Regions from separate parts of the Streptomyces sp. NPDC001852 genome, predicted to be linked through region 2. Evidence: riboswitches for the same ligand, from Rfam matches in the RefSeq annotation. Region 2 holds a riboswitch; each other region holds the start of a gene.
What was found. Region 2 has a riboswitch for thiamine pyrophosphate ahead of thiC (phosphomethylpyrimidine synthase ThiC). Riboswitches for the same ligand answer to the same signal wherever they lie in the genome.

Region 1 (9,374 bases), on a different contig from region 2:
CGTCGCGCAGCAGCTCGTACACGCCGCCCGCGGTGACGGTCGTGTCCCAGCCGAGTTCCTCGCTGGTCGCGCCGACGACCAGCTCGCCGTTCTCCCGGGGCACGAGGTAGACATGGCCGCCGCGCACCACGGCCCGTACGGTGCGGCTCAGGAAGGGCGCGTACCGGGGCGGCACGGTCAGCCGCAGCACCTGCCCCTTCACCGGCCGCACCGGCGGCAGCAGCGCCTCGGGCACGCCCGCGAGCCGTCCGCTCATGCTCCCGGCCGCGAGCACCACCTGCCCGGCGTGCAGCTCGGTGCCGTCCGCCGTGGTCACCCCGGTGGCCCGCTCCCGTACGACGTCCAGCCGCTCGGCCCACGCCCGGTGGAACTCCACGCCGGACCGCTCGCACGCGGCCACCAGGGCCGTCGCGAGCCGCCGCGGGTCGATCTGGTGGTCGCCGTCGACCCGCAGCCCGCCGCGCACCCCGGGCGCCAGCATCGGTTCCAGGCGCCGGCACTCCCGCCCGGACAGCCACTGCGCGTCCAGGCCGGAGCGCCGCTGCAGGGTGTGCAGTTCGCGCAGATGGGCGCGGTCGTCGGCGTCGAGCGCGACCGCGAGGGTGCCGCAGCGGCGGTAGCCGAGGTCGTGGCCGGTCACTTCGGTCAGCTCGGCCGCGAAGTCCGGGTAGCGGCGGGCCGACTCCAGGTTCAGGGCGAGCAGCCGCTCCTCGCCGTAGTGCAGTTCGGTGACCGCGGCCAGCATCCCGGCCGCGACCCGCGCGGCCCCGCCGCCGGGCCCGGGGTCCACCACGGCGGTCGCGAGCCCGCGCTGCGCCGCGCGCCAGGCCGTGACCAGGCCGATGATTCCGCCCCCGATGACGAGGACGTCGGACGTACGTGACGACATGGGCGTCCAGCCCCTCCCTTCGCCGGCATGACCCGGATCAGGTTCGTACGGTCGGAGGCCGCCAGCCTCCCTCTCAGCCCGGTGCGTCCGGGCTCCCGCGAGTGCTTGTACGGTGGCCACCCTAGCCCGCCCGTCTCGTCACCCGTAAGGGAGCCCCTGCGCATGGCCCGGTCGCTCGACGGACTGATCCTCGCCCCCGTGGCGGACCAAGCCCCAGGTCAGGTGGGTACCCGCACCCGGTTCGCGTACCACGAGAAGGACGGCGAGATCTGGGCGGAGTACGCGGGCGGCGATGTCGTACGCGGCCATCTGGTCGGCACCCGGGAGGGCGACCGGCTGGACTTCCGCTACGTCCAGCTGAAGGCCGACGGGACGACCTCCTGCGGGCACTGTGTCTCCACGGTCGTGGAGCTGCCGGACGGGCGGGTGCGGCTGGAGGAGAGCTGGGAGTGGGAGTCCCAGGCGGGCGCCGGCACGAGCGTTGTGGAACAGGTCACCGGTCACGCCCGCTGACTGACGCGTTGTCACGTGTCTAAGGTGATCGGGTGAGCGATCAGACAGCGCAAGGGGGCACGTCAGCGGCGCGGCGCGTGGTCGTCGTCGGTGCGGGCATGGCGGGGGTGCAGACCGCGGTCGCCCTGCGGGAACAGGGCTTCAAGGGGCCCGTCACCGTGATCGGCGCGGAGCCGCACCAGCCGTACGACCGGCCGCCGCTGTCGAAGGCCGTGCTGCTCGGCAAGGCCGAGGGCTCCGCCTTCGACGTGGACTTCGAGTCCCTCGGCGTCGAGCTGCGGCTCGGCTGCGAGGTGTTCGGCCTGCGTCCCGCCGAGCACGAGCTGGACACCGAGGCGGGCCCGGTGCCGTACGACGTCCTGGTCCTCGCCACCGGTGCCGAGCCGATCACCCTGCCCGGCACCGAGGGGGTGCCCGGCGTGCATCTGCTGCGCACCCTGGACGACGCCGAACGGCTGCAGCCGGTGCTCGCCCGGCAGCACGAGATCGTGGTCGTCGGGGCCGGCTGGATCGGCGCCGAGTTCGCCACGGCCGCCCGCGGGGCCGGCTGCGCGGTCACCGTCGTGGAGGCCGCCGACCGTCCGCTCGCCGGCGCCCTGCCCGCCGAGGTCGCCGCCCCCATGGCCGCCTGGTACGCCGACGCGGGCGCCGACCTCCGCACCCGCGCGCGCGTGGAGCGCGTCGAGCCCGGCGCGGTGGTCCTCGCCGACGGCACCCGGCTGCCCGCCGACGCCGTCGTCGTCGGTATCGGCGCCCGCCCCGCCACGGCCTGGCTGGCCGGCTCCGGCGTCGAACTGGGCCCGCAGGGGGACGTCCTCGCCGACGACCGGCTGCGGACCTCGGTCGACGACGTGTACGCCGTCGGCGACTGCGCCTCCTTCCCCTCCGCCCGCTACGGCGCACGGCTGCTCGTCCACCACTGGGACAACGCCCTGCAGGGCCCGCGCACGGTCGCCGCGAACATCCTCGGCGAGACCCCGGCGGTCTACGATCCGGTGCCGTACTTCTGGTCCGAGCAGTTCGGCCGCTTCGTGCAGTACGCCGGCCATCACGCCGCCGCCGACCGGATGGTCTGGCGCGGCGACCCGACGGGCCCGGCCTGGACGGTGTGCTGGCTCCGCGAGGATCACCTGGTGGCCCTCCTGGCCGTCGGCCGCCCGCGTGATCTGGCCCAGGGCCGGCGACTGATCGAGGCGGGCAGCCGAATGGACCTGGAGGCTCTGGCCGACCCGGCAAAGCCCCTGAAGGACGCCAAGGCCGGCTGACCGGCGCCGCGGCGGGGACAGCGCCCCGAAGGGGCGCGGGGAACGGCCCGACCAGCCACGACGGCGCCGCACCCGAACGACGACCCATCGCGGCCGAACCAGCGGAGCGCCTAGGCTAGATCCCGTGACCGAGATTGACGCAAAGATCGATGCTCTCGTCCCCGCCTGGCTCACCCTCCCCGACATCGCCGAACAGCTCGGCGTCGAGGTGACGCGCGTGCGGCAGCTGGTCAAGGAGGGCCAGCTCATCGCCGTACGCCGGGGTGAGAACCGCGCACTGCACGTCCCCGCCGCCTTCATCGACGGGGACAAGGTCGTCAAGGGGCTGTCCGGCACCCTGACGCTCCTGCGGGACGACGGCTTCACGGTCGAAGAGATGATCGAGTGGCTCTTCACCCCCGACCCGACCCTGCCCGGCACCCCCGCGCAGGCCCTGAGCGAGAATCGCGGCACGGAGGTGAAGCGCCGCGCCCAGGCGCTCGCCGTCTGAGCCGAACCGCACACATGAGGGGTGGCGTGCGGGCCGTCGTGGCCCGTACGCCACCCGCCGAAGCCGCCAGGGACACCGACCAGGGGGGACCCACGTATGTCCGACACCGCACGCGCCGCGCTCGCCGACGGCCGCCTGTACCTGTGCACGGACGCACGCACCCGCCAGGGTGACCTGCCCGAGTTCCTGGACGCGGTCCTGGCCGGCGGCGTCGACATCGTGCAGCTGCGCGACAAGGGCATGGAGGCCGCCGAGGAGCTGGCGCACCTGGAGGTCTTCGCGGACGCCTGCGCCCGGCACGGCAAGCTCCTCGCGGTGAACGACCGCGCGGACGTCGCCCACGCCGCCCGCGCCGACGTGCTGCACCTCGGCCAGGGCGACCTGCCGGTTCCCGCGGCCCGCGCCGTCCTCGGCGACGAGGTGCTGATCGGCCGCTCCACGCACGCCGAGTCCGAGGCCGCCGCGGCCGCCGTGCAGGAGGGCGTGGACTACTTCTGCACCGGCCCCTGCTGGCCCACCCCCACCAAGCCGGGCCGCCACGCGCCCGGCCTCGACCTGGTGCGGTACACGGCCGGCCTGGGCACCGACCGCCCCTGGTTCGCGATCGGCGGGATCGACCTGTCCAACCTCGACCAGGTGCTGGACGCGGGGGCCCGCCGGGTGGTCGTGGTCCGTGCGATCACCGAGGCCGACGACCCGGGAGCGGCCGCGGCCGAGTTCGCGAAGCGGCTGCGGCAGGGCTAGCGGCACCGGAGAGGGAGCCGCTGTCCGGATTTCTGTCCAAGGGATGGACAGCAGGCCGACAATTCGGGCAAATTCCCTTCCTCCGGTTGGGGGACCGCCCACCCCTGGCTAACCTGCCCGTATGGCCCTCGGAACCCCCTCCACCAGGACTGATCGCGCACGCACCGTGCGCGACATGCTCGCCACCGGCAAGACGACGTACTCGTTCGAGTTCTCGGCGCCGAAGACCCCGAAGGGCGAGCGGAACCTGTGGAGCGCGCTCCGTCGGGTCGAGGCCGTCGCGCCCGACTTCGTCTCCGTGACCTACGGCGCCGGGGGTTCCACCCGGGCCGGCACGGTCAAGGAGACCCAGCAGATCGTCGCCGACACCACGCTCACCCCGGTCGCCCACCTCACCGCGGTCGACCACTCCATCGCGGAACTGCGCAACATCATCGGCCAGTACGCCGACGCCGGGATCCGCAACATGCTCGCCGTGCGCGGCGACCCGCCCGGCGACCCGATGGGCGACTGGGTCCCGCACCCCACGGGCCTGACCTACGCGGCCGAACTCGTCCGGCTCATCAAGGAGTCGGGCGACTTCTGTGTGGGTGTCGCCGCGTTCCCGGAGATGCACCCCCGCTCCACGGACTGGGACACCGACGTCACCCACTTCGTGGACAAGTGCCGTGCGGGTGCCGACTACGCCATCACACAGATGTTCTTCCAGCCGGAGTCGTATCTCCGGCTGCGCGACCGCGTGGCGGCCGCGGGCTGTGACACCCCCGTGATCCCCGAGGTCCTGCCTGTCACCAGCGTGAAGATGCTGGAACGGTTGCCCAAACTCAGCAACGCCGTCTTTCCGGACGCCCTGAAAGAGCGGATCCTCACAGCGAAGGACGATCCGGCGGCGGTACGCTCCATCGGTATCGACTTCGCCACGGAGTTCTGCGCGCGGCTGCTCGCCGAGGGAGTGCCCGGACTGCACTTCATCACGCTCAACAACTCCACGGCGACCCTGGAAATCTACGAGAACCTGGGCCTGCACCACCCCCCGCAGGCCTAGACCGGCCGCACCGCGATACGACACACTGCGTAGCGGTCACTGGGAGAGGGGCGTACATGGGCTGGACGGTCCTCTACATCGCGTTCGGCATCGTCGCACTGTGGTTGCTGGGCGAGGTGCTGCTGCAGTACAAGGCGCGCCTGCGATGGCGGCTGCTCGCGTTCGCCGGGTTCCTCGGGGTCGTGGTCGGCGTGCTGATGCCGTCCGTGATCGTGATCGGCGTCGGAGCCATCGCCTTCGCGGTCGGCCAGACCTATGTCACGCTGTCCTTCCGCCGCGGCTTCGCCGCCGGCTGGGCGGTCAAGCGCCCGGAGGAGGGGGCCGAGCCCGCAGCCGGCAGCAAGCGCCGCCGCGGCAGGGCCGACCGGCACGACCCGGCGCTGGAGGGCCCCGACCCGGAGTCCCTCGGCCCGGAGGGCGAGCAGGACGCCGGCCCGGCCGGATACGGCCAGGGACACGGCGACTACGACGACTACGACCGCGACGACGTCTTCACCCCGGCCGGCCGTCCGGCCGCGGAGCCCACCGCGGCCGAGACCACCACCGTCTACGAGCCGCAGCCCATCCCCGAGGACACCGGCTCCTACGGCGTCTACGGCGACACCGCCTACGCGGCCGCCGCCCAGGCCCAGGGCACCGACCAGCAGAACTACGCCTACGACTACTCGGGCTACGGCCAGCAGGGATACGGCTACGACACCGGCGGTCAGCAGGGCTACGCCAACTACTCCGACCCCTACATCGGCAGCCAGCCCTACGGCGGCGCCGGGTACGACACCGGCTACTCCGGGCAGTACGGCCAGCAGGGCTACGCCCAGGCTCCGTACGGCGGCGGCTACGGCGAGACCCCTGCGAGCGGGGTGTGGGTGCCACAGCAGCGCACCGACGAGACCTACGGCGGCGAACTCCCGCAGGAGCAGCCGTACCCGCACCAGAACCAGGGGCACGTCCAGCAGCCCGGTGCCGGGTACGACGAGCAGTACCGTTTCTGAGCAGTACCGTTTCTGAGCCGTACGGCACTGCTGGTGAGCCGTACGGCTTCGGAGGTCCGGGCTCGGCTCACTGGGAGCCGCGGAACTCCGGGCCCTCCACGATCAGCCCCGCCACCAGCGCGCCCGACATGCCCGCGTGCGGCAGGCCGCCGCCGGGGTGGGACCAGCCGCCGACCCGGTACAGACCGGGCAGCCGTGTGGTGTTCGACGGATGCAGGAAACGCCCCTGGCCGGCGGCGAGGGCGGGGGCCGGCACCGCGCCGAGGAAGGCACTCGTCTCGTCGTCGGTGTCGTCGGGTGTGCGCACCTCCTGCCACAGGACGCGGTCCCGCAGGCCCGGCATCGCGGCCTCGGCGGCTTCGAGCAGATGCTCCGTGTACAGCCGGACCACGCCCTCCTCGTCCCAGTCGAGGGCGCTCGGCACCACCGCGGACAGCACCACGGACTCGTGCCCGTCGTCCGGTCTCAGCGCGGGGTCGTCCGGGCGCAGCACGGTCACCGTGGGCGGTGGCGGCTCGTCCCCCTTCGCCGAGTCCAGGTGGTCCAGCTCGGACTCCGGGTCCGGCGCGTGGACGACCGTGCGGTGTGCGGCCCCGGTCTCGCGCCCGCCGCGCAGCGCCAGCAGCACGACGAACCGCCCCGGACGGGTCATGAACGGATCGGCCCGCACATCCCCGTGCCTGTCCAGCGGAGGGTCCGTCATCTCCATCAGCCGCGCCGGGTCCACGTCCGCCACGACATGGTCGGCCTCGGCCACCGTGCCGTCCATCAGCTCCACGCCCGCGGCCCGGCCGTCCTTGTCCAGGATGCTCAGCACCTCCGCGCCGAAGACGAACTCCACCCCCCGCTGCACACAGCGCTCGTACACCGCCCGCGCCAACTCCCGGATGCCGCCGCGCACATACCAGGTGCCGAAGGCGTGCTCCATGTAGGGCAGGACGGCCGCGCTCGCCGGAGTGGTCCGCGGATCGAGACCGTGGGCGAGCGCGGAACTCCCCAGCAGGGCCGCGAGGCGCTCGTCGCCCAGCTCCCAGGTGCCGATCTCGGACAGTGTGCTCGCGCGCCGTGTGCGCAGCAGCCGCTTGTGCGGGACGGCCGGATACGGCTCCTTGTCGGCCAGCACCCGCCAGTTGGGCCACAGCGGCTCCTCCAGCAGCGGCCTGCGGGTGCGGTCCCAGGCCTCCCGGGCCCGCACCAGGAACGCGCCCCATCGCTCGCCCGCGCCCCCGCCCAGCGCCTCGTCCAGGGCCGCGACCACACCCGCGCGCGAGGCGTTCGGCAGCGACACCTCGGTGCCGTCCGCGAAGACGTGCCGCGCGGACGGATCGACCTGGACCAGCTCGACGCGGTCCTCCAGCGGCTCCTTGCCGGTCTTGACGAACAGATCGCGGTACACGGCGGGCAGCGTCAGCAGGCCCGGGCCGGTGTCGAAGCCGAACCCGTCCCGCTCGAAGCGGCGCACCGCACCGCCGTACGTGTCCGTGCGCTCGTACACCACCACCCGGTGGCCCGCGACGGCCAGCCGGGCGGCGGCCGCCATCGCGCCCATCCCGGCGCCGATCACCGCGATCCGTCCCATGCCTGCGACTTTATCGGCCGCCACCGACAATCCGGCCTGCGGGAGGCCGGCGCGGAACGCGACCGCGACCGGGCATTGGGCCGTGAACGCAGGCACGCGTGCGTGCGGCTGAGTATCCGTACCTAGGCGGCGAGATGAGTACGCGCGCGGATGGGCCGCGGCCTGTGTGAACGGGACAGTGGAGGCACGGCAAGGGGGCGCGGCCCGGCACCGCCGACACGGGGCGGCGGAACGGCGCCCGCCACCCGGCCGCTCCTTCCGCCGATCCGTCGGCGGAAGCGAGCCGGGGGACCCGGGGACGACCACCCACGGGGGACCACAGGGGGAGTACGGGGGAGTGGGAGGGCGCCGGTCCGGCAGCGGACCGGCGCCCTCCTCGTGCGCTCAGCCCTTCCCGCTCACGCGCCCCTGGAGCAGCCGGGACAGGGCGGCGTGGACGTCGTCCAAGGACCGCTCCGGCTGGAAGGACTTCCAGTCCAGCGCGGCCACCAGGACCATGCCGACCAGCGCGGCCGCCGTCAGCTGTACGTCGATCTCGTCGCTGAACTCGCCGGCCGCCACGCCCTCGCGCAGCACCCCCTCGACCACCGCGACGGCCTCCTGCCGGACCACCATCAGCGTGGACTGCCAGGCCCGGTTGGTGCGCCACAGCTCGGCCACGTACAGCTGGGTGAACGCCGGATAGCGGTCGATGAAGACCAGGCCCGCGCGGACCATCGCGTCCAGCGCGTCCACCTTGCTGCCGCCCGCCCGCGCGGTCTGTTCCGCCGCCTCCTGCAGAGAGGCGGTGAGCAGGCCCACCCCGTGCCGCAGCAGTTCCTCGAAGAGGACCGACTTGCTCGCGAAGTTGTAGTAGACCGTGCCCTTCGCGACCCCGGCACGCTCCGCGATCTCGTCCACCGTGGTCGCGGAGAAGCCCTGCTCGGCGATGAGCGTGACGGCCGCCTCGTAGAGCTTCTGCCGGGTGGCCTCGCGGCGCGTGCTGCCGCCGGACCTGGCGCTGCTGCTTTCCATGGCCCCGATTCTCACAGGTACGCGCGCGTGCGGGGCCGCCCCCTGGTTCACAGGGTCAGCTCCGGGTGCAGCCGGTCCAGTGTCCACACCTGCCGGCGCCGGGCCGCGAGAGCGGTCAGCGCGAGCGCGCCCGCGGTGAACGCGGTGAGCACGCCGCACGCCTGCCAGACCGGGCCGAGCCCGCCGCCGGTGATGAGCCGGCGCAGCGCCTCCACGATGTAGCTCATCGGCAGGAACGGGTGGATCGCGTTGAAGAAGTGCGGGCTGGTCTGCACGGGATAGGTGCCGCCCGCCGAGGTCAGCTGGAGCATCAGCAGCGCGAGCACCAGGATCCGGCCCGCCGCGCCGAAGCGGGCGTTCAGCCACTGCACGATCGCCCCGAAGCACGCCGTGACCAGGCACAGGAAGCCGATCGTGCCCGCCGCCCGCAGCATCTGCAGACCGATCGCCCAGTGCAGTACGGCCATCAGCGCGGCCACCTGGAGCACACCCACCGCGACCACCGGCAGCCAGCCGGCGAGCGCGATCCGCCAGGCCGGCGAACCGGCCGCCAGGGCACGCCGGTTGAGCGGCGGGATCAGCATGTAGGCGACCATCGCGCCCACCCACAGGGACAGCGGGATGAAGTACGGGGCGAATCCGGTGCCGTAGTTCGGCGCCTTGTGCAGGTCGTGGGAGGCGAGCTGGACCGGATCGGCCATCACGCCGGTGCGCCGGTCGCGGTCCCTCTTGTCGTAGTCCGGGATCTTCCTGGCGCCGTCGTGCAGACCGCCGGCGAGCTTCCCCGAGCCGTCGGACAGCTTGTACAGGCCGCCGTCGAGGGACTCGGCGCCCGACGCGGCC
Region 2 (9,374 bases):
AGGCGATCGCCGCTTCCTGCGCGAGCTGGCTGACACCGAAGGGCACCGCCGTCTTGCGCAGCGCCGCCGCGACCGGCTCATGGGCGATCGCGAAACCGACGCGCAGCCCGGCGAGCCCGTAGGCCTTGGAGAACGTGCGCAGGACGCAGACGTTGGGCCGGTTCCGGTACAGCTCGACGCCGTCGGGCACCTCAGGATCGCGGATGAACTCGCGGTAGGCCTCGTCCAGTACCACCAGGACGTCGCCGGGCACCCGGTCGAGGAACCGCTCCAGCTCGGCCCGCCGCACCACCGTGCCGGTCGGGTTGTTGGGGTTGCAGACGAAGATCAGACGCGTCCGGTCGGTGATCGCGTCCGCCATCGCGTCCAGGTCGTGCACATCGCCGGGCGTGAGCGGCACCTGCACCGACCGGGCGCCGCTGATCTGCGTGATGATCGGGTACGCCTCGAAGGACCGCCAGGCGTAGATGACCTCGTCCCCGGGACCGCTCGTGGCCTGGAGGAGCTGCTGGGCGACGCCCACCGAGCCGGTGCCGGTGGCCAGGTGGGAGACGGGGACGCCGAAGCGCTCCGACAGCTCGGCCATCAGCCCGGTGCATGCCATGTCCGGGTAGCGGTTGAAGTCGCAGGCGGCCGCCGTCACGCTCTCCATCACGCCGGGCAGCGGCGGGTACGGGTTCTCGTTGGAGGACAGCTTGTAGGCGACCGGCCCGCCGGCCGCGGCAGGCTTGCCCGGCTTGTAGGTGGGGATACCCTCCAGCTCGGCGCGCAGCTTGGGGCTCGTCTCGCTCACCGCAGTCCTCCTCGCGACCACCGGCGGACCGTCGACGCCGCCGGCTTCCAATACTCCTCACCTTATGAGGATTCGGCCCCGGTGCGTACAGGTGGCGGCCCTGCAAAACGTGAGCCCCATCCCACCGCGGCGCCATCCCGGGGCATCACCGTACGAAGGCGTACGTTTCAGGGGGCGCGCCGTACATATATCTATGCGCCGGTAGCTCGCGCCGTGGCGCGCATCCCTCGTGCAGGTGAGTTGAGACCTCTTCGAAACATCGGCTGCTTGGCAGGTCCATACGCGTCACCACATCACGTCCTGCCGCAGGATCGTTCAACTACCTTTATTTTTAAGGTAGTTGATGGGATGTGACCATGCAGAAACGTGCCTGTCAACGCGTGCATATGCGTCCGCACTACCCCACCACATGAGCCCTACTATCGGCTCGCCATGACAGCAGCAGGGAAGCACCAGGTGAGCCGCGCGGAAACCTCACGTCGAGGCAGCCGGCCGGGCCGGGCGGGCATCAGAGACGTGGCCGCCGCCGCCGGAGTCTCCATCACGACCGTCTCCGACGCCCTCAACGGCAAGGGCCGGCTCCCGGACGCCACCCGGCGCCATGTCCGAGAGGTCGCCGACCGGCTGGGATACCGTCCTTCGGCCGCCGCCCGTACCCTCCGTACCGGCAAGTCGGGTCTGATCGGCCTGACTGTGACGACGTACGGGGATGAACCTTTCACCTTCACGGAGTTCGCGTACTTCGCAGAGATGGCACGAGCCGCCACCTCGGCCGCGCTCGCCCGTGGCTACGCCCTCGTGATCCTCCCCGCGACCTCCCGCCACGACGTGTGGTCCAACGTCGCCCTGGACGGAACGGTCGTCATCGACCCGTCCGATCACGACCCGGTGGTCAGCGAGCTCGTCCGACAGGGACTGCCGGTCGTCTCCGACGGGCGCCCGGCCGGCTCGCTGCCGGTCACGGCCTGGGTCGACAACGACCACGAGGCCGCCGTCCTCGGCATCCTCGACCACCTCGCCGACGCCGGCGCCCGCCGCATCGGCCTGCTCACGGGCACGACGACGGACACGTACACCCACCTGTCCACCACCGCCTACCTGCGCTGGTGCGAGCGCGTCGGCCAGGACCCGGTCTACGAGGCCTACCCGGCGCACGACCCGTGCGCGGGCGCCGTCGCCGCCGACCGGCTGCTCGCCCGTCCCGACCGGCCCGACGCGGTCTACGGCCTGTTCGACCCCAACGGCACCGACCTGCTGGCCGCCGCCCGCCGCTACGGGCTCCGCGTACCTGACGACCTGCTGCTCGTGTGCTGCAGCGAGTCCATGGTGTACGCCAGCACCGAGCCGCCCATCACCACGCTCTCCCTGAAGCCCCGCCGCATCGGCACAGCGGTGGTCCAGCTCCTCATCGACGCGATCGAGGGCGTGGAATCGGACCAGCCGGTCGAGCAGGTGATACCGACGGAGCTGATCGTGCGCACCTCCTCGCAGCGGCGTTCGCCCCGCACGACGGTCAGCCCGCCGCGGACGCCGGACGAGAGGTAGCGCCGGAAAGCGGGGCGCTCACCCCGTAAGCGCACGGCCGAGAGAGGGGGCTCGACGGGCCGGCGACCGGCGGGCCGGGTGTTCGGTCGATGCAGAGCCCGCCGAACACCTGCCCAAACGGGGCGAAAGCCGCGGTGAACTGGAGTCTTGTTCCGATTCACCACCCCTGGGTCATCACACGGCGCGACGCGCATTCCTATGATGGGCCCACGACACCGCGGACCGCTGCGACCAGGCAGTCCGAAGCGGTGCAGATGCGGCGCGATGGTGGAGGGGTCTGATGACTCAGGGGGCCGGTCAGGGACCCGAAGTGGAGCGGACGGCAACGCTGCGCGACTTCCGGGTACCTGCATACGTCCACGAGACCGGTCCGTACGTCCGCACCGCCCAGCCGGGCGACACCGCGCCGCCGGCCGACGAGGCATACCCCGACGGCTACACCCCCACCCAGCGCGACCTCCCCGTCGTCAACCGGACGGAGACGGTCCAGGTGTCCGTCGAGACGGCACCCGCGGCCCCGGCCCCGCAGCCCGCGACCGGGCCGGGACCGCTGTTCGTCGTCGGAGACGTCCACGGTTACCTCGACGAACTGGTGACCGCACTGCAGGAACAGGGGCTGATCGACGCCTCCGGCCAGTGGTGCGCCGGCACCACCCGACTGTGGTTCCTGGGCGACTTCACCGACCGCGGACCCGACGGCATCGGCGTCATCGACCTCGTGATGCGGCTGTCCGCCGAGGCAGCCGCGGCGGGCGGCTACTGCAAGGCCCTCATGGGCAACCACGAACTGCTGCTGCTGGGCGCCAAGCGGTTCGGCGACACTCCCGTCAACTCCGGTGCGGGCACCGCCACCTTCCAGGCGGCCTGGCTGCTCAACGGCGGTCAGAAGACCGACATGGACCGCCTCCAGGACCACCATCTGCAGTGGATGGCCCGCCTCGACGCCGTCGAGGAGGTCGACGGCTATCTGCTCGTGCACTCGGACACCACCGCCTACCTCGACTACGGCGACTCGATCGAGGCGGTCAACGACACCGTCCGCGAGACCCTCACCCGCAACGACGCGGACGAGTGCTGGGACCTGTTCCGCAAGTTCACCAAGCGCTTCTCCTTCCGCGACGAGGGCGGTGCCGACGCCGTGCGCTCCCTCCTCGATACGTACGGCGGCACCCGCATCGTTCACGGTCACAGCCCGATTCCCTACCTGCTCGGCGAGGTCGGCTCCGAGGACGGCGAGGAGGGTTCCGGCCCGGTCGTGGCGGGTCCGCACGTCTACGCCGACGGGCTCGCCATCGCGATGGACGGCGGGGTGACCATGGCCGGAAAGCTACTGGTCCGGCAACTCCCCCTGGTCACCTGAGCGTTCCCGGGGCAAGTCTCCCCCGTCGGAGTACCCGCAGGCCGGAGGGCAATTTCCGGCAACCCCCTGTCACCGTGTGCCGTCACGGCTCTACCATCGGCTTATCCGTAGCAGGCTCCCCTCCGTTTCTGCCCGACGGCTCGCCGGCGTGCGAGCCCCAAGCCCTACGGAGCATCGGGGGATGCACATGAACAGCGTTCCGCAGCACCTGCAGAGCGAGGACCGCCAGGATTTCGAGCGGCTCCTCGATGAGGCGCTGCGCTCCGCACCACAGCGGCCGGAACTGGCCGCTGTCGGACAGCGGCTCAATCCCGAACAACTGCGCACCATGGCGCTCAACGCCACCGCACTGATAACGGCCGCCGCCGCGGCCGAATACCAGCACTATGTGAAGCTCCGCCAAGAACTGCGTCAGCCGGCGATGACCCCCTCGGTCTCGGGTGACTCCGCTGCCGCCGACCAGAGTTCGGCCACCACCGGGCTCGTCACCACCTTCGGCGAGCCGGCCGAGAGCACCGGCGCGGGCGCCGTCGCCGTCATCGCCGTACTGGCTCCCGTCCTCTCCGGAACCGCCGCGGCGATCTTCCTGCTGGTCGGCTACATCCTGAAGACACTGAGCCCCGGGCAGGCCTTCGCGCAGACCATGCTCACCGCCGGGTGGGTGTTCGGCGCGGTGACCGCGGCCGCAATCCTCGTCGCCGCCGTCGGACTGCTCCTCACCGCCTTGCGCAACGGCAACTCGCCACAGGCCCGGGCACTGGACGCGGCGCACCGGGAACTGGACAACGCCAGAGAGGCCTGGCGGGACGCCCTGCTGGAGCGCGGCATCCTGCCGTTCCTCACGGAAGCGCTCGCCGAGCCGGGACCGGCCCCCGTGCACCGCGCGACCCCGTCCGCCCCGCGCGGCCGCATGCCCCGCCTGGGGTACGACCGTCCCGGTTTCAGCAGCCCTGACGACGGATCCCAGCCCGGCCGGCCGAGCTTCACCAGCCCCGACTACACGAGCCCGGACTTCGGCGGGCCGGAGCACCGGCCCGAGTGACGCCGCCGGCCAGGACACGGCTCGCGCCCCGACCGACGTGGGCCCGACCCGGCGGCCCACCGGCGTGCCGCCTTCCGGTCGTCCCGCCCGGTCGGCGTCGTGCCGTTCAGTGCCGGGCCGTCCAGCAGACCGCGGCGGGTTCGGGTGCGTCGCCCGGGCCCGTCATCCCGCCATCGATCCGGCTCAGCACCGTGGCATGACACCCGGCGGTCGGGCGGTCCGTATACCGGTCGGCTTCAGGCCATCCGGTGGCACGGACCGCCGACAGCCGGACTCAGTCCGCGATCGGCAGGTACACCCGGTTCCCCGCCTCTGCGAACTCCTTCGACTTCTGGGCCATGCCCTCCTCGATCTCGGCCCGGCTCCCGCCGTGTTCGCGGCGGATGTCCTGCGAGATCTTCATGCTGCAGAACTTCGGCCCGCACATCGAGCAGAAGTGGGCGGTCTTGGCGGGCTCGGCCGGCAGGGTCTCGTCGTGGAACTCCCGCGCCGTGTCCGGGTCCAGAGCGAGGTTGAACTGGTCCTCCCACCGGAACTCGAAGCGGGCGTCGGACAAGGCGTCGTCCCACTCCTGGGCGCCCGGGTGCCCCTTGGCGAGGTCGGCGGCGTGCGCGGCGATCTTGTAGGTGATGACGCCGGTCTTGACGTCGTCACGGTTGGGCAGTCCCAGGTGCTCCTTGGGCGTGACGTAGCAGAGCATCGCCGTGCCCCACCAGGCGATCATCGCGGCACCAATGCCGGAAGTGATGTGGTCGTACGCCGGCGCGATGTCCGTGGTCAGCGGACCGAGCGTATAGAACGGAGCTTCATCGCAGACCTCCTGCTGAAGGTCGATGTTCTCCTTGATCTTGTGCATCGGGACGTGTCCCGGGCCTTCGATCATCGTCTGTACGTTGAAACGCCTGGCGATCCGGTTGAGTTCGCCGAGCGTCTTCAACTCCGCGAACTGCGCCTCGTCGTTGGCGTCCGCGATCGAGCCCGGCCGGAGGCCGTCGCCCAGCGAGTACGTGACGTCGTAGGCGGCGAGGATCTCGCACAGCTCCTCGAAGTTCTCGTACAGGAACGACTCCTTGTGGTGCGCCAGGCACCACGCGGCCATGATCGACCCACCGCGCGAGACGATGCCGGTCTTGCGGTTGGCCGTGAGCGGCACGTACGGCAGCCGGACGCCCGCGTGGACGGTCATGTAGTCCACGCCCTGCTCGGCCTGCTCGATGACCGTGTCCTTGTAGATCTCCCAGGTCAGTTCCTCGGCCTTGCCGTCGACCTTCTCCAGGGCCTGGTAGAGCGGCACGGTACCGATGGGGACGGGGGAGTTGCGCAGCACCCACTCGCGGGTCGTGTGGATGTTGCGGCCGGTGGAGAGGTCCATGACCGTGTCGGCACCCCAGCGGGTCGCCCAGGTCATCTTCTCCACCTCCTCCTCGATGGAGGAGGTCACCGCCGAGTTGCCGATGTTGGCGTTGACCTTCACCAGGAACCGCTTGCCGATGATCATCGGCTCGATCTCCGGGTGGTTGACGTTGGCCGGAAGCACCGCCCGGCCCGCCGCGATCTCCTCGCGGACCACCTCGGGAGAGACGTTCTCCCGGATGGCCACATACTCCATCTCCGGGGTGATCTCGCCCCGGCGAGCGTACGCGAGCTGCGTCACCGCCTCGCCTCCCCGGCCCCGGCGCGGCTGACGCGGCCGTCCGGGGAAGACGGCGTCCAGATTGCGCAGCCCACCGCGCGGCGAGGTGTGCTTGATCCCGTCGTCCTCGGGACGGACGGGACGTCCCGCGTACTCCTCGGTGTCACCGCGGGTGATGATCCAGTTCTCCCGCAACGGCGGCAGGCCCCTGCGGACATCGGTGTCGACGAGTGGATCGGTGTACGGGCCCGACGTGTCGTACAGCGTGACCGACTGCCCGTTGGTGAGGTGCACCTGGCGGACCGGCACGCGCAGGTCGGGGCGCGAACCCTCGACGTACGCCTTGTGCCATCCGATGGACTTCCCGGCCTCCTGGGACTTCTCGTCCTGAGCGGAGGCAGGCGTGCGTGCGTCCTTGTTGGTCATGAGACCTACTCCCTACGCCGGCATTACCCGGTAACAGGTTCGGCGGTCGACGCAGCGGTTTCCGTCTGGCGGTATTCCGCATGGAACATCGCTTGTTCCACGTGAAACATCGCGTGACGGAGGTCAGCGCCCTCTCAGCCCGGTGCTCCGAGCTCCCGCGTGTGCAAAGGTGCCTCCACGCTAGCGTCATATGTGGCGCGGTGAACAGTGGGCCCCCTGCCCGCGTTGCGATGATCGGGCGGTGACCCGGATGCAGCAGTACCCGTATCGGCCGCCAGAGCCGCACAACCGACCAGGCTCGGGGCAGGGCGACGACCACGCCGCCGAACGGGAAGGTGGCCCTGACGCCGGTCGCGGTCATGGGCTCCATCAGGGACACGGCCACAGGCGCGGCCCTGGGCATGACCATGGCCACGGAACCGGTCACAGCCACGGCCACAGCCATGGGCCCGCCGCCCCCGTATCCCGGCATCTGCGCAAGGTCATCGCGGCGATCCTGGTCCCGTTCACCGCGGCGGTCGTCGTCGGCCTGGTGGTGCTCTGGCCCGGGGGAGCCCCTCCGCACAAGCGCAGTGGCGTCGGTTTCGACCGGGAGACCCAGCAGGCCACCGTCACCAGGGTCGTCGAGGTGAGCTGCAGTTCGGTGAACGCCTCGGGCGGGACCACGATCGGTGACACCTCCTCCACCGCCCAGGGCGCCTCGGCGGAGCAGGCGGCGAAAGGAAGCTGCAAGAAGGCGACCGTCCGGGTCGACACCGGCAAGGACAAGGGCCGTACGTTCACCGAGATCGTGCAGCCGGACCAGACCCGGCAACTGCACCAGGGCGAGAAGGTGGTGGCCGCCTACGAGCCCTCGGCGCCGAAGGACCTGCAGTACTCGGTGACCGACGTGAACCGGAAGTTCCCCATGACGCTGCTTGCGGGGATCTTCGCGTTGGCCGTCGTGGTGGTCGGCAGGCTGCGCGGTGTGATGGCACTCGTCGCCCTGGCCGTCAGCTTCCTGGTACTGACCCTGTTCATCCTGCCGGCGGTCCTCCAGGGTTCGAACCCGCTGCTCGTGGCGGTGATCGGGTCGAGCGCCATCATGCTGATCGCCCTGTACATGTGTCACGGCCTGTCGGCCCGCACCTCGGTGGCCGTGCTCGGCACGCTGGTCTCCCTGCTGCTGATCGGCATCCTCGGCTCGCAGTTCATCGGCTGGGCCGCCCTGACCGGCAACACCGACGACAGCACCGGCCTGATCCACGGCCTGTACCCGTCGATCGACATGAGCGGCTTGCTGCTGGCCGGTGTCATCATCGGCTCGCTCGGCGTACTCGACGACGTCACGGTGACGCAGACCTCGGCCGTCTGGGAACTGCACGAGGCCAACCCGGCGATGGGCTGGCGCGGGCTGTACAGGGCGGGCATCCGCATCGGCCGTGACCACATCGCCTCCGTGGTCAACACCCTCGTCCTCGCCTACGCCGGCGCCGCACTCCCGCTGCTTCTCCTCTTCTCGATCGCACAGAGCGGCGTCGGGACCGTGGCCAACAGCGAGCTGGTGGCCGAGGAGATCGTGCGCACGCTGGTCGGATCGATCGGCCTGGTCGCCTCGGTCCCGGTCACCACCGCACTCGCCGCCCTGGTGGTCTCGGCCGACCGCCCCGGCCCGGACATCCCCGCACCGGCCGGGGCACAGTCCGTCCCGGCACGCGGCGGCCGGGGGCGACGCCGGAAGAGGTAGGGCCGGGCAGGCCGACGTGATCGGCGGTGAGCCCGCCCGTGACCGCAATCCACTCCCCATGCAGAAGCGTTCCTGCACAGTCCCATGCGCCACCGCGGAGCTCCCGGCGCCCGTGCAGCAACCCTTCAGCCCGCGCTCTGCTCCTCGGCCAGAATGCGGTCCAGGGCCTCTTCCAGATGGGCGTCGAAATCGGCCAGCGCACCCTCCTGGCCGAGCGGCACGAGTTTGTCGGTGCGGTCCAGGAATGCCACGAGCGGCGGCGCGGAGGAACGGAACAGGGCCTGGTCACCGCCGACCTGAAGCCTGATCAGCACCTCGCCCAGCACCTCGGAGTCGGCGGGAGCGATGTGCACATCCCCTTCCCCGCACGGCCTACCGACGCCGTCGATCAGCAGCTCGCGGCCGAACGCCCAGGTCACCGGGGCATCACCGGGCAGATGGAAGGTGAGCCGCACGGCATACGGATCACTGGTCTCGTAGCGCAACTCCACCGGGATGCGGAAGGAGAGCTCCTCGGACACGAGAAAGCTCATGATGACTTCTGCCTGTACGGACTCGCGCATCGTCTACCCCGTCGTATGGACGTCGACCGGCCGGGATCGATCCCTGTGACCGTGGTCAAATCTTGCTGAACGTACACAGCAGATCACAAGGAGTAAGTTTTCAGATACTGATAGAGAGAGTGAGCGTTCCCAGATGCCGCCCGAGCTCCGTCTGCAGTCGGCGCGCCGCGGGCAGCAGACGGTCGGCCTGCTGGGCAGGCAGCGACATGGCCATCGTGGCGACGGTGGTGCCGACCGTGATCGGGACCGCCGCACAGACCGTCCCGAGCGCGTACTCCTGACGCTC
Region 3 (9,374 bases), on a different contig from region 2:
CGGGGGCCGTCCCGGCGGGTCCCGCGTACGATGCGCCTGAGGCGCAGCAGACTCGCCCCATGCCCATCGTGCCCGACGAACCCGCGTACGGCGGCGGCCAGGGTGGCGAGCCGGGGGCCGTTCGGCGGGGCGGCCCCCTGGTCCAGGAATTCCAGGACGAGTTCCGCCCCGAGCCCCCGCAGGCCCGCGCCCTCCCGGCCGAGAACCAGAATCCGGAGCCCATGCCCGACGCCCACCAGCCGGCCCCAGCGCCGCAGAAGAAGAGCGCGGGCCGTGACCTGAGCGCGGCCATAGGCGTCGGGGTCGGGCTCGGTGTGGTGATCGTCGCCTCGCTGTTCATCGAGAAGGCCGTCTTCGTTGGTGTGATCGCGGTCGCGGTCGTCGTCGGCCTGTGGGAGCTGACCAGCAGGCTGCGGGAGCGCAAGGAGATCAGGGCGCCGTTGGTGCCGCTCGCGGTGGGCGGTGCGGCGATGGTGGTCGCCGGGTACGTCAGCGGCGCCGAGGGCGCGTGGGTGGCCATGGCGTTGACGGCCCTCGCCACCCTGGTCTGGCGCATGACGGAGTCGCCGGAGGGCTATCTCAAGGACGTCACGGCAGGCGTCTTCGCGGCCTTCTACGTACCCTTCCTGGCGACGTTCGTGGCGATGATGCTGACGGCGCAGGACGGCTCCTGGCGCGTCCTGACCTTCCTCCTGCTGACGGTGGTCAGCGACACCGGCGCGTACGCGGTCGGCTGGCGGTTCGGCAAGCACAAGCTGGCCCCGCGCATCAGCCCCGGCAAGACCCGCGAGGGCCTGCTCGGCGCGGTGCTGTTCGCGATGGTCGCCGGCGCCCTGTGCATGCAGTTCCTGATCAAGGACGGCACCTGGTGGCAGGGCCTGCTGCTGGGCCTCGCCGTCGCCGCCAGCGCCACGCTGGGCGACCTCGGCGAATCCATGATCAAACGCGACCTGGGCATCAAGGACATGGGCACCTTGCTCCCCGGCCACGGCGGCATCATGGACCGCTTGGACTCCCTCCTCCCGACGGCCCCGGTGGTCTGGCTTCTGCTGGTGGTGTTCGTCGGTTCGGCGTGAGTGTTGTGCCGTACGGCTTTCGGGCCCCCGTTCTGTGTCAGGGCGGGGGCCCGTTGGTGTGTGGTGGTGTGGTGCTTGGGGTGGGACGATTCGGGGCGTAGGTCCTCTATCCGGAGGAGGAGGGTGTCATGTCCGCCTTCCATGAAGAGATCGACGTCGACAGGTCTCCCGGCGAGGTCTGGGCGTATCTCAGCGACCCGTCCCACCTGCCGGAGTGGCAGAAGAGCGCGGTGTCGGTCGAGCAGTTGGACGACAGCCCCTTCGGCCTCGGGTCCCGGATCCGGATCACCCGGCAGGTCGGCCGCCGCGACGTCCCGATGACCATGCGGGTCACCGAGTTCGACCCGCCGCACGCATGGAGCATGAGGGGCACCGACGGCCCGGTCCGGGGCCGGGTGCACGGCGAGGTCACCCCGCTCCCCGACGGCCGTACGCGCGTGACCATGGACCTGGACTTCGAGGGCCACGGCCTCGGCAGGGTGCTGATCCCCCTCGTCGTACGTCCCCAGGTCCGCAGGGAACTGCCGGAGAACGAGCGGCTGCTCAAGGAGCGGCTGGAGCACGCCGCCGCCTAGGTGTATTGATCACGAGCGAAGCGGCCTCACGTGGCCCGGATGGCGGCGATGTCGAACTGGAGGCGGACCTTCTCGCTCACCATGGCCCCGCCCTGGGCCAGCCGGGCGTCGTAGGTCAGCCCCCAGTCGGAGCGGTTGATGGTGGTGGTGCCGTCGAAGCCGACCCGCTCGTCACCGAACGCGTCTACGACATGGCCGATGTAGGTGAGCTCCAGGTCGACGGGCCGGGTGGTGTCCTTGATCGTGAGATCGCCGGTCATGCGGTAGACGTCCTCGCCGGCGAGTTGCACGGTCGTGCTCGTGAAGGTCATCCGCGGGTGCGCCCCGGCGTCCAGGAACTGCCGGCCGACCAGGTGCGCGTCGCGCTGCTCGACACCCGTGTCGACGCTGGCCGTGTACAGCACGATGTCGGCGCGGGAGCGGGCCGGGTCGCGGCCGTCGAAGTACAGGCGGCTCTCGTACTCGGTGAAGGCGCCCCGCACCGTCGTCACCATCGCGTGCCGCACGGAGAACCCGATCCTGCTGTGCGCGGGATCGATCAGCCACTCGCCGGTGAGGCCCGCCAGCTCGGGATCGGGCAGGACGGCGGTGGCACTGGCCACCGGCGTGGCGGTCGCCACGGGAGCGGCGGAGGGCTGCGCGCGCCGGTGGAAGGAGTTGCGGCCGAAAAGGTTCATGCTTCATGTGGTTAACGTCAGCCCAAGGGGTGGGACAAGGCCCGACCAGGAAACCCGACCGTTCGTCAGCAGAACTTCACAGGGGCGCCGCCGGGCTCGGGCGCCGGCACGGGCCCACGAGAGCCCGAATCCCGGATCGCCCGTAAGATGACATTTGGGTAGCCGCGCTCGCGGACCGGGAGAGCGCGCATGACACGAGACATCGAGTTCGCGGCCTTCTGTGACGCCGCACCGATCGCGTATCTGGTGCTGGACCGGGAGCTGGTCATCCGCTACGTCAACCCGGCCTATCTGCAGATCACCGGGCGAACCAGGGACGAGCTGATCGGGAGGTACTTCTTCGACGCCCTGCCGGAGAACCCCGGCGCCCCCGCGGGAGACGCGGAATCCCTGAAGGCGTCCATGCTCGAGGTCCTGCGCACCAGGAAGCCGGACACCCTCACGCTGCAGCGGTACGACATACCCGACCCCGGCCGGCCGGGCACGTTCGAGGAGCGGTGGTGGTCCGAGGTCCACACCCCGATTCCCGGACCGGACGGCACCGTGGAGTGGATCGTCCAGCAGGCCGACGACGTCACCGCCTTCGTCCACTCGCGCAGGGCGCATCCGCTCACCGAGCGCGACAACGGCATAGCGGCCGAACTCTATGTGAGAGCGCGCGAGTTGCACCGGCTGAACCAGGAACTGCGCCAGGCCCACGCCCGCGAACGCCAGGTCGCCGTCACCCTGCAGGAAGCCATGCTCGACGACGCCGACCTGCTCCGGCACGACAACATCGCCGTGCGGTACCTGCCCGCGACCACCTCGCTCAACGTGTGCGGCGACTGGTACGACATCGTCGACCTGCCACCCGACCGGTACTCGGTGGCGGTCGGAGACGTCGTCGGCCACGGCCTGCACGCCGCGGCCGTCATGGGCATGCTCCGCAGCGCTCTGAGCGCAGCCATCCGGGCCCTCCCCAGCCCCGCCCAGGCCCTGGAGATCCTCGGCCTGTACGCCCGCTCCATCGACGGCGCGACGGCCGCGACCGCGGTGAAGGTGCTGGTCGACCCCCGCACCAGGCTGATCATCTACAGCAGCGCCGGACATCCGCCGCCCGTCCTGCTCCACGGCGACGGGACGTGCGAGCTGCTGGACCAGGCCACCGATCCGCCGCTCGGCGCCCGCCCGCACCATGTTCCCCGCCCGCAGGCCAGCGTGGTCTACACCCGCGGGGACACGCTCGTGCTCTACACCGACGGGCTCATCGAGCGCCGTGACGCGGACATCTACGCCGGTGTGACCCGCCTGACCGAAGCCCTGGCTCTGGACACCGCCCTTGCCCCTGACGAACTGGCCGACGCGCTGCTGGCCCGGCTCGGCGTCGCGGGCGGAGCCAGTGACGACATCGCCCTGGTCGTCATCCGCTTGTAGCCGTTTCAGGTGCAGATGACCCGGTTTAGGGTGTTGACGCCTTGCCTGCGGCATATGACGATGTGCGGAACCAGTGAGCGCCGAACCGTCGCCCTGTGAACCGCGCGGCGCTCCCGTCTCGGCCCGAAGGAGGGCGGCAATGAAGATGTTCCGGAGGCGTGTGCCGGGCAAGAAATCGGCGGTGGCGGCAATGATCCTCGGGGTGACCCTCTTGGCCGCTCCGACCGCGACCGCCGCCGCCGAGAGCCCGAAGTCCCAGAGTCCCGGCTTCGACCGCTGCGTCCACAGCGCCGGTCCGGCCGGACGCTATTTCTACCCGGGCTACGCCAACGTGCCCTGCCTCTGAGCGGCGCACCGGACGAGGAGCGGCTCGGCCGGCCGGGCCGAGCCCTCCTCCCGTTCTTCGGGCCGCCCAGGGCGGCTGAACGGCTTCCCTCGAACGCCGACGCCAACCCCTGGGTGAAGATTCCCGGCGAACTCAAGGGGGACGTCGGCGCCGCCGCCGACGGCACCGTCTGCGGCGTCAACATGCGGGTTCGATTCCTGCCGCCCGCTCTGGACGCTGAAGGCCCAGCAAGAGGTTGTTTCCCTCTTCCTGGGCCTTCAGCCGTTCCTGGGGCGGGTTCAAGCCCGCAGCAGCGCGCTCAGCGCTTGAAGGAGCCCTTGGTCTGTTCCTTCGTGCCCCGCATCTTGCCTCGTGCTTCGAGAGCGGCGCCTTTCGCCGCGAGGGTTTCCTTGTGCATCGCGTGGGCCGCCGTCCGCACGGTCTTTCCGACGATCTGTTCGGCCTTTGCCTTGGCCCGTTCTCCGGCGCTCATCTCGGTACCTCCGTGGGTCTCACTGGCCGTGTGCCCCTTGAGGCAAAGGGTGAAGCCACCCTTGTGGGCCGCGTTGGCAAGGCGCGGCCGAGGTCCCCACGGGCCCGACGCGGAGGCGTTCCGGATCCGCTCCCACCTGGATGATCGCCTCGATGCCTTCGTGGCGGCGGCACGTAGCGCCATGGGCGGTCTGCTTGGCGTGAGGAGATCGGGACGATGACGGTGGCAGCTCGGCCGGGGACGTGCAGCGCCGTCGGCCGGGCCGTCTCTGGGCCGTCCGACGCCGCTCAGTGGCGACCACTGACGCCTACCAATGACCGTCGTAGCCAGTGACAGCCGCAGGTCACCCAAGTGGATCTGCGACACTGGTACAGCCATGCCTAAGCCCGGAGAACTCACTTTCGTCGCGCCGCGCGGAGCTCAGAAGCCGCCGCGGCATCTTGCCGACCTCACGCCCGCGGAGCGCAAGGACGCGGTGGCCGAGATCGGCGAGAAGCCGTTCCGTGCCAAGCAGCTCTCGCAGCACTACTTCGCGCGGTACGCGCACGACCCGGAGCAGTGGACCGACATTCCCGCCGGGTCGCGCGGAAGACTGCAGGAAGCGCTGTTCCCGGAGCTGATGACCGTCGTCCGGCATCTGTCGACCGACCAGGGGACGACCCGTAAGACGCTGTGGCGGCTGTTCGACGGGACCCTGGTCGAGTCCGTGCTGATGCGGTACCCGGACCGGGTCACCATGTGCATCAGCTCGCAGGCCGGGTGTGGGATGAACTGTCCCTTCTGTGCCACCGGGCAGGCCGGGCTCGACCGGAATCTGTCCACCGCCGAGATCGTCCACCAGATCGTGGACGGGATGCGGGCGCTGAGGGACGGAGAAGTGCCCGGAGGGCCTGCCCGGCTCTCGAACATCGTCTTCATGGGCATGGGCGAGCCGCTCGCCAACTACAAGCGGGTCGTGGGGGCCATCCGGGCGCTCACCGATCCCGCCCCGGACGGGCTCGGGCTGTCCCAGCGCGGGATCACCGTGTCCACCGTCGGGCTCGTGCCGGCCATCCACCGGTTCGCCGACGAGGGCTTCAAGTGCCGGCTCGCGATCTCCCTGCACGCCCCCGACGACGAACTGCGCGACACCCTCGTCCCCGTGAACACGCGCTGGAAGGTGCGCGAGGTGCTGGACGCGGGGTTCGAGTACGTCGAGAAGAGCGGACGCCGGCTGTCCATCGAGTACGCGCTCATCCGGGACATCAACGACCAGGCCTGGCGAGGTGACCGGCTCGGGCGGCTGCTCAAGGGCAAGCCCGTGCACGTCAATCTCATTCCGCTGAACCCGACCCCGGGCAGCAAGTGGACCGCCTCCCGGCCGGAGGACGAGAAGGCCTTCGTCGAGGCCATCGCCGCCCATGGGGTGCCCGTCACCGTCCGGGACACCCGTGGCCAGGAGATCGACGGGGCCTGTGGTCAGCTGGCGGCCACCGAGCGGTAATCTGGCCACCGTCCATCACATCTTCATATTCCGACAGGGGAGCGCCACAGCGCTGAGAGTGCGGCGGACAGGGCCGCAGACCCTCTGAACCTCGCCCAGGTCATTCTGGGTAGGGAGTTCGGTCATCACTCAAGCTGTTGCGCCCTGCCCGGGTCTCCCCAGCGGAGCCCGGTCAGGGCCGCGTCTCTTCCTGGCCAACCCCAGGAGGACATCCAGTGCAGAACAAGACCTTCGTGGCCGTGGCGGTCGGGCTCGGCCTGATCACGCTGTCCGCGTGCGGTTCCGGCGGCGGCACCACGTCGTCCGCGGACTCCAAGGACGTCACGCTCGTCAGCCACGACTCGTGGGCCGTGTCCAAGAACGTGCTCGCCGACTTCGAGAAGAAGACCGGGTACAAGGTCCACGTCCTCAAGGACGGCGACGCCGGGCAGGCCGTCAACAAGGCGATCCTGACCAAGGACAACCCGCAGGGCGACGTCTTCTTCGGCGTCGACAACACCCTGCTCTCCCGCGCCATCGACAACGGCCTCTTCCAGCCGTACACGGCCAAGGGCCTCGACAGGACCGGCGCCGCCTACCAGCTCGACCAGGACAGGCACCGGGTCACACCGATCGACTACGGCGACATCTGCGTCAACTACGACAAGGCGTACTTCAGCAAGCACAAGCTGACCCCGCCGCAGACCTTCGCCGACCTCGCCAAGCCCGAGTACAAGAACCTCCTCGTCACGGAGAACGCCGCCACCTCGTCGCCGGGCCTCGGCTTCCTGCTCGGCAGCGCAGGGCAGTTCGGCGACAACGGATGGCAGGGCTACTGGAAGAAGCTCAAGGCCAACGGCGTCAAGGTCGTCGACGGCTGGGAGCAGGCCTACTACCAGGAGTTCTCGGGTTCGTCGGAGGGCAGGAAGGCCGGGGGCGACCGACCGCTCGTCGTGTCGTACGCCTCCTCCCCGCCCGCCGAGGTCATCTACGCCAAGAAGCGGCCCAGCACCGCGCCGACGGGGGTGTCGTACGGCACCTGCTTCCGGCAGATCGAGTTCGCCGGGCTGCTGAGCAACGCCAAGAACCCCAAGGGCGCCGAGGCGTTCATCGACTTCCTGGTCTCCAAGGAGTTCCAGGAGGACATGCCGCTGAACATGTTCGTCTACCCCGTCGTGCAGGGCGCGAAGGTTCCCGCCGAGTTCACCGAGTACGGCAAGGCCGCCGAGCACCCCGAGACCATGGCCCCCGGCAAGATCGCCGCCAACCGTGACCAGTGGGTCAAGTCGTGGACCTCGCTCGTACTGAAGTAGTCCCTCGGAAGGACCGCGCGGGGAGCGCGGCACGGCTCGGGCTGATGGCCCTGCCCGTCGCGTTCTTCGCGCTGTTCTTCGCCTGGCCCGTGGCAGCGATCGTCGCGCGCGGGCTGAACGTGGACGGTGCCTGGCGGTTGGGGCGGATCGCGGACGTCGTCACGCAGCCGGACATCCGGCACGTGCTGTGGTTCACCACCTGGCAGGCGCTCGCCTCCACCGCGCTCACCCTGCTGCTCGCCCTGCCCGCCGCGTACGTCTTCGCCCGGCTCGACTTCCCGGGCAAGCAGGTGCTGCGGGCCGTCGTCACCGTTCCGTTCGTGCTGCCGACCGTCGTCGCCGGCAGCGCGTTCCTCGCCCTCGTCGGACACGGCGGGCTGCTGGACGACCTGTGGGGCGTGCGGCTGGACACCACGGTGTGGGCGATCCTGCTGGCCCACGTCTTCTTCAACTACGCGGTCGTCGTACGGACCGTGGGCGGGCTGTGGTCCCAGCTCGACCCCCGCCAGGAGGAGGCCGCCCGCATGCTCGGCGCATCCCCGCTGCGCGCCTGGCGGAAGGTCACGCTCCCGGCCCTCGCGCCCGCCGTGGCCGCCGCCGCGCTGATGGTGTTCCTGTTCACCTTCACCTCCTTCGGCATCGTCCAGATCCTCGGCGGCCCCACCTTCTCCACCCTCGAAGTGGAGATCTACCGGCAGACCTCCGAGGTCTTCGACCTCTCCACGGCCGCCGTTCTCACCCTCGTCCAGTTCGCCGCCGTGGGCGCGATCCTCGCCGTGCACGCCTGGACGGTACGGCGCCGGGAGAGCGCCCTGCGGCTGGTGGACCCGTCGGTGACCGCGCGCCGGCCGCGCGGTGCCGGGCAGTGGGCCCTGCTCGCCGGGGTCCTCGTCACCGTCGCGCTGCTGCTCGTCCTGCCCCTCGCCGTCCTCGTCCGCCGCTCCCTGGACGCGCCCCGCTTCGGCTACTACCGGGCCCTCGCGAACGCCGACGGCGGTACGTTCCTGGTGGCGCCCGTGCACGCGGTGTGGACCTCGCTGCAGTACGCCGTCGCCGCCACCGCCATCGCCGTCGTGATCGGAGCTCTCGCCGCCGCCGCGCTGGCCCGCCGGGACGCCGGACGACTGGTCCGGGGTTTCGACGCCCTGCTGATGCTGCCGCTCGGCGTCTCCGCCGTGACCGTCGGCTTCGGCTTCCTGATCGCCCTCGACAAGCCGCCGCTGGACCTCAGACAGTCCTGGATCCTCGTCCCGCTCGCCCAGGCCCTGGTCGGCGCCCCCTTCGTCGTACGGACCATGCTGCCCGTGCTGCGCGCGGTGGACGTACGGCTCCGGGAGGCCGCCGCCGTGCTCGGGGCCTCGCCCTGGCGGGTGTGGCGGGAGGTGGACCTGCCGCTGGTGCGGCGGGCGCTGCTGGTCGCGGCCGGGTTCGCCTTCGCCGTCTCGCTCGGCGAGTTCGGGGCGACCGTGTTCATCGCCCGGCCCGACAACCCGACCCTTCCGGTCGCCGTGGCCCGGCTGCTCAGCCGCCCCGGAGACCTCAACTACGGCCAGGCGATGGCCCTTTCGACCATCCTGATGGTGGTGTGCGCCGCCGCGCTGCTGCTCCTGGAGCGGCTGCGCACCGACCGGACGGGGGAGTTCTAGATGCCGACGGGGGAGTTCCGATGCCGCTGACCGGACGGGTGGGTGCCCGATGCTGCTGAGCCTGGATGCCGCGACCGTGCGCTTCGGCGGGCGGGCCGTACTCGACGCGGTCGATCTCGACGTCGCCGAGCACGAGGTGGTGTGTGTGCTGGGCCCCAGCGGCAGCGGGAAGTCGACCCTGCTGCGGGCGGTCGCCGGGCTCCAGCCCCTCTCCGGCGGACGGGTGCTGCTCGGCGGCCGCGACCAGTCGGGCGTGCCCGCACACCGGCGGGGCGTGGGCCTGATGTTCCAGGACCACCAGCTCTTCCCGCAGCGGGACGTCGGCGCGAACGTGGCGTTCGGGCTGCGCATGCAGGGCGTGGGGAGGGGGGAACGGGACGCCGGGGTGGGCGAG

Region 1: linked by a shared signal. The riboswitch ahead of thiO (glycine oxidase ThiO) and the one ahead of thiC (phosphomethylpyrimidine synthase ThiC) in region 2 are both predicted to bind thiamine pyrophosphate.
Region 3: linked by a shared signal. The riboswitch ahead of ACFYZB_RS27140 (thiamine ABC transporter substrate binding subunit) and the one ahead of thiC (phosphomethylpyrimidine synthase ThiC) in region 2 are both predicted to bind thiamine pyrophosphate.

Annotation. Positions count from the first base shown of each region.
Region 1 covers NZ_JBIATN010000002.1:120,578-129,951, forward strand. The annotation lists gene thiO (glycine oxidase ThiO) at 1-889, opposite strand, end outside; TPP riboswitch at 887-998, opposite strand; gene ACFYZB_RS03245 (hypothetical protein) at 1,052-1,402, shown strand; gene ACFYZB_RS03250 (NAD(P)/FAD-dependent oxidoreductase) at 1,435-2,667, shown strand; gene ACFYZB_RS03255 (Rv2175c family DNA-binding protein) at 2,792-3,157, shown strand; gene thiE (thiamine phosphate synthase) at 3,254-3,901, shown strand; gene metF (methylenetetrahydrofolate reductase [NAD(P)H]) at 4,023-4,946, shown strand; gene ACFYZB_RS03270 (hypothetical protein) at 5,003-5,938, shown strand; gene ACFYZB_RS03275 (phytoene desaturase family protein) at 6,006-7,517, opposite strand; gene ACFYZB_RS03280 (TetR/AcrR family transcriptional regulator) at 7,902-8,531, opposite strand; gene ACFYZB_RS03285 (YhgE/Pip family protein) at 8,579-9,374, opposite strand, start outside.
Region 2 covers NZ_JBIATN010000021.1:63,346-72,719, forward strand. The annotation lists gene hisC (histidinol-phosphate transaminase) at 1-793, opposite strand, end outside; gene ACFYZB_RS30960 (LacI family DNA-binding transcriptional regulator) at 1,226-2,338, shown strand; gene ACFYZB_RS30965 (metallophosphoesterase) at 2,619-3,698, shown strand; gene ACFYZB_RS30970 (hypothetical protein) at 3,880-4,740, shown strand; gene thiC (phosphomethylpyrimidine synthase ThiC) at 5,015-6,799, opposite strand; TPP riboswitch at 6,792-6,968, opposite strand; gene ACFYZB_RS30980 (YibE/F family protein) at 7,041-8,525, shown strand; gene ACFYZB_RS30985 (SsgA family sporulation/cell division regulator) at 8,651-9,088, opposite strand; gene ACFYZB_RS30990 (IclR family transcriptional regulator C-terminal domain-containing protein) at 9,189-9,374, opposite strand, start outside.
Region 3 covers NZ_JBIATN010000016.1:108,792-118,165, reverse strand. The annotation lists gene ACFYZB_RS27175 (phosphatidate cytidylyltransferase) at 1-1,076, shown strand, start outside; gene ACFYZB_RS27170 (SRPBCC family protein) at 1,205-1,651, shown strand; gene ACFYZB_RS27165 (YceI family protein) at 1,678-2,328, opposite strand; gene ACFYZB_RS27160 (PP2C family protein-serine/threonine phosphatase) at 2,518-3,741, shown strand; gene ACFYZB_RS27155 (hypothetical protein) at 3,881-4,087, shown strand; gene ACFYZB_RS27150 (hypothetical protein) at 4,386-4,559, opposite strand; gene rlmN (23S rRNA (adenine(2503)-C(2))-methyltransferase RlmN) at 4,936-6,042, shown strand; TPP riboswitch at 6,068-6,176, shown strand; gene ACFYZB_RS27140 (thiamine ABC transporter substrate binding subunit) at 6,258-7,334, shown strand; gene ACFYZB_RS27135 (ABC transporter permease) at 7,379-8,980, shown strand; gene ACFYZB_RS27130 (ABC transporter ATP-binding protein) at 9,030-9,374, shown strand, end outside.